Regions from separate parts of the Pedobacter sp. UYP1 genome, predicted to be linked through region 2. Evidence: riboswitches for the same ligand, from Rfam matches in the RefSeq annotation. Region 2 holds a riboswitch; each other region holds the start of a gene.

Region 1 (3,217 bases), on a different contig from region 2:
TCCATTAGCGGACCTTCAATGACATGAATAGGGCGGTCGTATTGTTGTCTCGCTTCTTCTACATCGGCATCCAGGTATTCAATAATACCTTTGACCAAAGAGTGGGACAGACGGGATTCTACAGGTGCTTTTCTCCATTCTTCGTCTTTAACGAGTTCTTTTCCTTTAGATTTTACGGTTTCTGCAAAGTCTACCAGACGTTCTGTAGCATCTTCGCGGCGGTTTAATAAAACGTCTTCTACGCGTTCCAGTAACTCGGCAGGGATAGCTTCATAAACTTCCAGCATCCCGGCATTCACAATTCCCATATCCAGTCCGGCTTTAATGGCATGGAACAGAAAGGCAGAGTGCATAGCTTCACGTACGGTATTATTTCCTCTGAAAGAGAAAGATATATTGGATACACCACCACTTACTTTCGCATAGGGCAGGTTTTCTTTAATCCAGCGTGCTGCGTTGATAAAATCAACTGCATAGTTGTTGTGTTCTTCTAAACCGGTGGCTACGGTTAAGATATTCGGGTCGAAGATAATATCTTCTGCCGGGAAGCCAATTTCCTCTACCAGGATATCGTATGAGCGTTTACAGATTTCTTTTCTACGTTCAAAGTTATCTGCTTGTCCATTTTCATCAAAGGCCATCACTACGATTGCTGCACCGTAATTCATAATCTTACGGGCACTTTCACGGAATTTATCTTCTCCCTCTTTTAACGAAATGGAGTTGACAATCCCTTTTCCCTGTAAACATTTTAAACCGTTTTCAATGACACTCCATTTAGAGGAATCGACCATGATCGGCAGTTTGGAAATATCAGGTTCTGAAGCAATCAGGTTCAGGAATTTCGTCATTGCGGCTTCAGAGTCCAGCATCCCTTCGTCCATGTTCACGTCAATGACCTGCGCACCACCTTCTACTTGTTGCCTGGCAACGGCAAGTGCAGCTTCGTAGTCACCGCTTAAAATTAACTTGGAGAATTTTGGGGAGCCTGTGATATTAGTTCTTTCACCAATATTAACAAACATGCTTTCGGGCGTAATGGTTACGGGTTCAAGTCCGCTCAGGCGAAGGTAACGTGGTATTTCTGGTATTTGTCTTGGGGTAATATTTTTGGCTTTTGCGGCAATCGCTGCGATATGCTCTGGCGTAGTACCACAACAACCACCCACGATATTGACAAAACCGTGCTGAATAAAGTCTGAGACCAGTGACGCTGTTTCATTGGGCATTTCATCATAAGCGCCAAATTCATTCGGTAAACCTGCATTAGGGTATGCAGATACATAACAGGGTGCTTTAGCAGAGAGCTCTTCAATATGGGGCCTCATGTCTTTTGCACCCAATGCACAGTTAAAGCCTATGCTCAATGGGTTAGCATGAATGATTGAATTCAGGAAAGCTTCTACAGTCTGACCGGACAGTGTTCTGCCTGATGCATCTGTAATAGTTCCGGAAATCATAATCTCAATTTTACGCCCGATAACTTCTTCATATTTTTTGATTGCAAAGATTGCCGCCTTCGCATTTAAAGTATCAAAAATGGTCTCAATTAATAACAGGTCTGATCCGCCATCAACCAGTCCTCTGATTTGTTCGTAGTAAGCGTCAACTAGTTCATCAAAGGTTAAGGCTCTGTATCCCGGATCATTTACATCTGGTGAGATAGACAAGGTACGGTTGGTAGGGCCTACGGCACCTGCAACGAAACAAACGCGGTCTGGATTTGCGGCCATGAATTCATTGACTGCTTCTTTGGCTATTTTAGCACCTTCGAAACTCATTTCATAGTCAAGTTCTTCCATCTTATAATCCGCAAGAGAGATCCTTTGCGTACTAAAAGTGTTGGTCTCGATGATATCTGTTCCTGCTTTAAGATATTCGGTATGTATAGCTTTGATGATATCAGGACGGGTAATATTCAGCAGGTCATTATTTCCTTTGACGTCGCATGGATGATTCGCAAAGCGCTCTCCTCTGAAGTCTTCTTCAGTTAGGATATAGCGCTGGATCATGGTGCCCATTGCGCCATCGATGATTAGTATTCGTTTTTTAAGCTCTTCTCTTATGCTCATTATCTGTGTTGGATAGCCATTTGTCTGTATTCAAGCAACTAATGCGATGCCAGTATCTTGAAGACAGAAAATTTTATATAAAGGCCTAATCAGAAATCCGGTGTCGGATCGAATTAACTTATCTGTCAGGAACAGCCGAAACTGTTCGAGTAGAATGTAGCACCTTGTAAGCACAGGTTGCTAAGACTTCGTCGGGTCTAATCCCTCCGTCTTTCTTTATAAGCTCATACAAAAATGCAACAAAGAAAAATCATTTCCAAGCAAATAGAGTTTAAAGCATATAAAATTGCAAAAATCAGGCAAATGAACACATAGTACGGAACAATGTTCTGTGTGGTTAGCGTATTCTTCTATGGATGTAATTGAGAATAGTGCTAAAGATCAACAAAAAAAGGCCGGCCAGTGAAGTGCCCTTAATAAGTGTCTGACTTACTGAGGGCACTTCACTGGCCGGCTTTTTAACCAGGAATACTGGTTTATTTTCTTCCTCCGAATATTCTCAATAAGAAGATAAAGATATTCAGGAAGTCAAGGTATAGAGATAGGGCACCCATGATCGCTAATTTCTTAGTGTCATCAACAGCCATAGTACCACCGTTTTCTTCAATACCTGCCCCGATACGTTTCAATTTTTGAACGTCATAAGCAGTTAATGCAGTGAAAATCGCTACACCGAAGAAACTCATGATATAGTCAAAGCTTGAACTTTTCAGGAACATGTTCACTACACTGGCAATAACCAGTCCTACTACACCAATCATTAAGATTGATCCGAATTTACTTAAATCGGTGTTGGTGGTGTAACCCAGTACAGCCATTAAACCAAATATCCCTGCAGCAGCAGCAAAACAAGCTACTACTGAACTTGTTGTATAAATCAATAAGATAAAACTCAGACTGACACCGGTCAATACTGAATACAGAATAAATACGCCTAATAAAGCACTGTATGATAACTTACTCAGCCCTGCACTCATCAAAAGTACCAGTCCAAGCGGAGCAAACATAGCAACATAACCTATCATAGACATTTTACCTGTTTCCTGATTGATCAGGTAGCTTAACATTTCTGGCGTATTTGCCATGTAAACTGCAGCCAGTGTTGATAAACTCAACGCTACAAACATCCATAAAAACACGTTGGC
Region 2 (3,217 bases):
ACCGGTTACGAACCTGACCCACTGTGTTTTCGTAGGCAACAAAATATGGGTTACTATAATAGCTATTGTTCCAGTTGATATCTTTTCCATTCGCATCTTTATAGGTTTTTAATTGGTCTACATCAACCTGACGGCCAAACCAGGTAAACTGCAACATAGTGCTGCTTGCTCTTTTTCCTCCTGAACCAGGTAAGTTTGCACTTGTGTTTACATAATTAGCTGAGGCATTGAAAGTCAGCTTTGGTGTTATTTTATAAGTTGTGTTCAGTAAGAATGAGTTTTTTGATTGAGAAGAGTTCGGAATCACACCTTTCTGATCCAGGTTGTTATAAGAGAAACGTAAGTCATATTTATCTCCTGAACCTGAAATCGCAAGTCCATTATTCAAAGTATAACCCGTATTAAAGAAGTCACGTACATTATTTGGATGTGCGACAAAAGGAACAGCTACTCCGTTAGAATTAAATTGAGGGATTAAACGGCCGTCTAATCTTGGGCCCCAGCTTTCATCTACTCCATCATTCAGCCCCCCACCTTTACCATCTACATAGCTGAATTGGCCATTAGCACCTTGTCCGAATGAATTCTGATAAGATGGAATAGTTAACAAAGTAGAGAAGGTTGCATTGGAGTTCACGCTGATTCCTAAGCCAGGAGAGTTTTTACCTTTCTTAGTGGTAATCAGTACCACACCTGCCGCAGCACGGGAACCGTAAAGCGCAGCGGCATTGGGGCCTTTCAAGACACTCATAGATTCAATATCCTCCGAATTGATGTCAGAAATCGTATTAGCAAAATCTCGTGAGCCGCCTGAACCTAAATTTTGTGAATTATCTACCGGTACTCCATCGATTACAAATAGTGGCTGATTATTTCCTGATATAGAAGTCTCCCCACGGATAATGATCCTGGAAGAACCCATATCTCCCTGGCTATTGGTGATCTGTACACCTGCTACCTTACCAGATATGGAATTCAGCAGATTGGTCTCTTTCGCTTCAGAGATATCTTTTGATTTTAACTCCTGTACTGAATAACCTAATGATTTTTTCTCTTTAGGAATGTTCAAAGCTGTAACCACAACTTCACTCAGTTCATTAGAAGATTCATCTAATTGTATAGCTATCGTACTTGCTGAAGTTACTTTGAGTTCTTGAGTCGCATAGCCAATGGATACAATTTTTAAAATATCATTTGGTTTGGCGATGATAGAGAATTTACCATTTCCATCAGTTTGTGTACCAGCATTTGTTCCTTTAACAGAAACGCTTACGCCAGGAACGGGTTGCCCGTTAGATTTCTCGGTGACCACCCCGGTAATTTTAGCGGTTTGTGCCGCAGCAGTCTGTACGATGATAAAGGATAGCAGGATCCCAAATAAGTATTTGTAAGTTTTATACATATTAATGGTCTAGTTATATAATTGGTGTGTTTAATTCAATTTATTACGCATAACGTTCTTTGAACAGCTCTATTTATCAGGAATATTAAGGGAAGAGATGACAGCGACCAATTTACTTTATAGGTATATCTGTCACTTATCTTTTCCGCTTAAAGTGGATAGGAGTTAGCACCTTTTACAATTTGGGTGTATAGGTTGCTAAGACTTCATAGGGCCTTTCCCTCGGTCTTTCTTGATAAGTAGAAATCAATGAACAGCTAATTGTCGGGCAAATATATAAATAAACTACTAAATCTATAGTATATATTTCATTAGTAGGATATTCTGAGATTTGGCAGACAATTCGTCTATTATTTTGTTCAGATTGGAGGCATAAAAAAGGCCATTTCTCTGTTTTAGAGAATGGCCTTTGGATTGACTTAAGAAATTGGCTTAACGTATAGCATGCGCTATAGCTAGCTGATCGCCGAAGCGATTATATTCTCCTGATAACCAGATTCCAGATTTGCGTTCAATCCCAGCGCAACATTTTCTGCACAAGGGAAGATCAGCAGCGGTAAATTGGTATTTGCCGCCATCTTTTGCGTATTGCTTAAATTGAAAAGCTGCTCCAGAAAAGTTTTATGGCGATGTACCATTACAAAAACATTACAAGTCACGTTTTCTGCAAGCCATTTTAAGCCTGCTTTAACAGGAGCATGTTCTACTGCGCGGTAATAGATTTTAGGATAATTTATTTTATTAGCTACATCTTCCAGAAAGCCAGTGACTAATTTTTTAGTATCAGCTTCTGGCATCTCCGGATGTTGTATATGCGCCAGCGTAATCTCTGCATGAGATGGTTTTGCAAATTCGGTAAGCGCCTGAATAATATCCAGATCACTATCATCCATATCTGTTGCAAAAACAAATTTATCCAGCTTCTTAAAACTTTGGTTTTCTGGTACAATCAGCACAGGCAGGGGCACAGCGCCTATAATTTCCCGCATATGATTACCCATAATTAAGGAGCCCAGCCCCTTCCGGTGGGTGCCCATCACCAATAGCATCAGATCTCTGTTTGCTGATAGTTTGTTGATGTACCGGTATAAAGGTCCTTCCTGACACTTGTAATCAATAACGGGCCTGAAAGCATTAATCGGTAAAGTGGAGAGTTCTTCTTCTAGTCTTATGCCCAGCGCACGTAATTGTTCTTCACTATCCTTTTGTAAAATATTGTAATCTTCCATTGACCAGTAAACCTGCCCTCCTAAAGGTTCGGCCATTGGTACTAAAAAGGAATTATAAAGTGTAAGATTTGCATGAAGATGTTGTGCAAGGCGTAAAGCATAGCGTGCGGCATTTTCTGCATTGGCGGAAAAATCGGTCAGTACGGTTATCGTGTTCATAGCAAAGGATGTTTATTTTACCAGAGTAAAAGTGGTGATAAACAGGCTGTTTAGCTGTGACGCCCGTCATATTATCTAATGACATTCGTCATCAGGATCAAAAAAATTCACCTGAATATTTTGAATTATAAAAATACTTACTACATTTACGTAATCAGTTACGTAAATAGGTATATACAATGGAGTTTTTCAATCAGGTAGGTAAAAAGGCAATAGGAAGCAGGTTGCGGATGTTGACAGAGAAGATTACAGAAGATGCAGCTCAGATTTATCAATTTTATGATATCGATATCCAGCCAAAGTGGTTTCCGGTTTTCTATGTGCTTTCACAGGGAGAAGCAATGACCATTACTGCGATCGCTAAAGAAATTGGTCATTCTCATCCTTCGGTGAGTAAGATTATCGGAGAGATGGCAAAAAAAGGTTT
Region 3 (3,217 bases), on a different contig from region 2:
CTGAAAAATACAGGGGGCAGTACCTGGGTCAATGCAAACGGTTATATGTTATATGATGGCAACCACCGTAAGGATTATGCTGCCTGTTTGATCGAAACTAATAATGCACCTTATAATATCCGGCTTGAAAGAGGTAAATGGTTAAATATGACCTCTTTCCGTATGATTTTTGAAGATTTACCACTCTCAACGAATTATATCACCACCACTTCAGATAAATTGGTGCCTGAAATCAATTTTAAAGGGGGCAGATCCGATTATGCACTGAAGGGAATGGAAAACATGAAAAAAGTTCTTCCGGGAATTCTATCGTGTCTTCCTGTAGAAAAATTGAAATTCCTGGACCCGTTTCCTAACGAAGGACATATTTTAGGAGGCACAAGAATGGGTAAAACTGCGGCAGATAGTGTGGTAGATAAAAATATGGTTCACCAACAGTACAGAAATGTTTTTGTACTGGGCAGCGGCTCGTTTACTACTTTTAGTGCATCAAATCCAACACTGACTTTATCAGCTATGTCATTGTATTCCGCAGATCATTCATTTTAGTTATGAAAAGAAGAACATTCATCACCATGGCAGGTATCGGAACAGGATTGTTAATTCTTCCTCCTGCATTATATATCGCATCTCCATCACTGCGAAAACATGCCGTCATGTTAATCAGAGAAGAACTGTATTACCTGAAACTGGATACTGCAGGATTGGATCAGTACGTCAATGATTATTTCAGTTCCTCATCCAATAATGCAATGACTAATCTCAGGTGGAAAGCCTTTTATTATTTAGGGATTAAAGCAGAAAAGTCAAATCAGATTTTTGAACTGATCAAATTTTACCTGCTGTCAACAGATTTTTTTATCCATAAAATGGACGAAAGTAAACTGGTCAGCTACCTGGGATTATATAGTCCTTATAAAAGCCCTGTTCCAAATCCTTATTCTTTTGTATTATACCCTGCTGATTAATTAGTGGCGTTTTTAGCCAGAAAACAACTTTTTATAAATTAATACTACTAAAATAGTAGTATTAATTGTTTTTACGGTTTTTCATTCTTATCTTTAGGGTAGATAAGTTAAAACAATTTAAAAATACGCTCACCATGATTGCTAAATTACAACTTCAAAAATTATTGCTGACTGATTTAACAGGCAATTTTATGCGATGTTGTATGGCGTAAAGACTACTATTTGACCCTATAATTTACAAACTGAATCGTTAAGCAGCAGTTGTAAATCCACTCAATTACCGGAGCTGATAATCTTGATTTCAAAATCCTGATACCCCGGCGCATTTTGATGGAATATTATGGTGGTCATCTATTCTTTACAACAAAGCACCGGGGTATCAGGATTTATTTTAAATATACAGCTTTACCATCTAATTAATCACCACCATTAGTTAGTTGATTTATACAGAAGAAGGGAGAGGCAGTCTCGTTGAACTTCTAGCAACTTTCCATAGGAAAAAGTGCTCAACCTGATCCAGCAATGGATTATAAATTAATTAATAACAAGTAACTATTCAGGTTTCCTGGCTTGCTTCTTTGCAGAGGCAGTTCAATTGTGAACTGGCAGGAATCGTTATGAGTTCGTGGCTTTGTTATGAAAGACTATAAAAAATAGGACTTAACACTAATAAAGATGATTATGAAAACTAAATTCTCCTCTAAACTGGCAGGACTACTAACCTCGGTCGTACTGATCAGCGGAACTGCCTCCGCTAATGATTCAAAACCTCTTCCAAAAGAAGGGATCTGGCGTGGCGTTTTTACAGTCAGTGAATCGCAAGTTCCTTTTAATTTCGAATTCAAAGGCAAAGATTCAAAAAATGCATTACTTACTTTGATTAATGGATCAAGACGTGATGAATTTCATGTAGAACGCCGTGGTGTGGATTCGATCTATGTAAAGATGAATACCTACGATGCAGCTTTAGTTGCTAAAATTGAAGACAATGGAACCCTGACTGGTGAATATCGTAGTCTTGTACCAGGTTTTAGGGGTAATTCTTTACCATTCATCGCAGAATATGGTAAAAGCTACCGTTTTGTAGAGCCGGGGAAAGAAATCGCCCCAAAACATAATATCTCTGGTAAATGGGAAATCAAAACTTACACTAAAGAGGCCGTCCCTGCATCTATCGCACTCTTAAAGCAATCTGGTAATAAATTGACAGGTGTAATTATGACCGTTGTGGGAGATACACGTGAACTGGAAGGTACTGTACAAGGTGATGAATTCGAACTTTCAGGTTTTACAGGCCCAAGCCCTTTTATTGTGAAAGGAAAAATCAATGACGATAACAGCATCACAGGCGAACAAGGCTTTGGAATCTATAAGAACTTGAAGTTTGATGGCTTGCGAAATGAAAAAGCAGAATTGCCAGATCCTTATAAACTTACCTTTTTAAAAGAAGGCTATAAAAAACTTGACTTCACTTTTCCTGATTTAAAAGGACAGCAAGTTTCCCTTAGCGATGATAAATATAAAGGTAAAGTTGTCATTATCGAAACTATCGGTACCTGGTGCCCAAACTGTACCGACCAGACAGTTTTTCTTGCTCCATGGTTTAAAAAGAATCAAAAACGTGGCGTAGAAGCTATTGCAATAGGCTTCGAACAGAAAGATGATTTAGAATATGCAAAATATACGCTGGGCAAATTGAAAGAAAAATACGGGATTACTTATGATATCCTATTTGGTGGTATAGCAGACAAAAAAATTGTTGCCGAAAAACTGCCTGCACTCAACAAATTTGTTGCTTTTCCGACGACTATCATTATCGACAGAAAAGGTGACGTCAGGGAAATTTATACGGGTTACACCGGAACTGTGACTGGTAAATATTACGAGGAATACGAAAAGAAATTCAATAAAGTGCTCGATGAACTCATTGCTGAACCTGTACCTCAACTGGCAGTTGCAGCGACTACCACAGGAAAATAAATAATCAACCTACCAAAAATATATATTATGAGAATTAAAGTATCAAAAATAGGGGTGCTGGCACTAGCTGTACTAATTTCCTCTGCTTCTTTTGCAGCGGGTAAAACCGAAGATCCAAAAGCAGCTAAAAAATTCATTAAAGAAGGAATCTGGCGTGGTGTTTTTAAAGTTAGTGAAACTGAAGTACCTTTTAATTTCGAATTGAAAGGAAAGGATGTGGAACACGCGACTTTCACACTGTTGAATGGGACGCGGAGAGATGATTTTCA

The links. A riboswitch is a leader RNA that binds a small molecule or an ion and turns the genes downstream of it on or off. The one in region 2 is predicted to bind S-adenosylmethionine.
Region 1: it holds a riboswitch for S-adenosylmethionine, as region 2 does, so the genes downstream of both, metH (methionine synthase) here and ABIB30_RS06685 (SusC/RagA family TonB-linked outer membrane protein) in region 2, are expected to answer to the same signal.
Region 3: it holds a riboswitch for S-adenosylmethionine, as region 2 does, so the genes downstream of both, ABIB30_RS25305 (peroxiredoxin family protein) here and ABIB30_RS06685 (SusC/RagA family TonB-linked outer membrane protein) in region 2, are expected to answer to the same signal.

The regions. Positions count from the first base shown of each region.
Region 1 covers NZ_JBEPPL010000011.1:59,983-63,199, reverse strand. The annotation lists gene metH (methionine synthase) at 1-2,072, opposite strand, end outside; SAM riboswitch class I at 2,188-2,297, opposite strand; gene ABIB30_RS19225 (Bax inhibitor-1/YccA family protein) at 2,549-3,217, opposite strand, start outside.
Region 2 covers NZ_JBEPPL010000002.1:619,857-623,073, forward strand. The annotation lists gene ABIB30_RS06685 (SusC/RagA family TonB-linked outer membrane protein) at 1-1,402, opposite strand, end outside; SAM riboswitch class I at 1,536-1,644, opposite strand; gene ABIB30_RS06690 (universal stress protein) at 1,858-2,790, opposite strand; gene ABIB30_RS06695 (bifunctional helix-turn-helix transcriptional regulator/GNAT family N-acetyltransferase) at 2,970-3,217, shown strand, end outside.
Region 3 covers NZ_JBEPPL010000020.1:48,023-51,239, forward strand. The annotation lists gene ABIB30_RS25295 (GMC oxidoreductase) at 1-549, shown strand, start outside; gene ABIB30_RS25300 (hypothetical protein) at 552-968, shown strand; SAM riboswitch class I at 1,408-1,504, shown strand; gene ABIB30_RS25305 (peroxiredoxin family protein) at 1,650-2,948, shown strand; gene ABIB30_RS25310 (peroxiredoxin family protein) at 2,976-3,217, shown strand, end outside.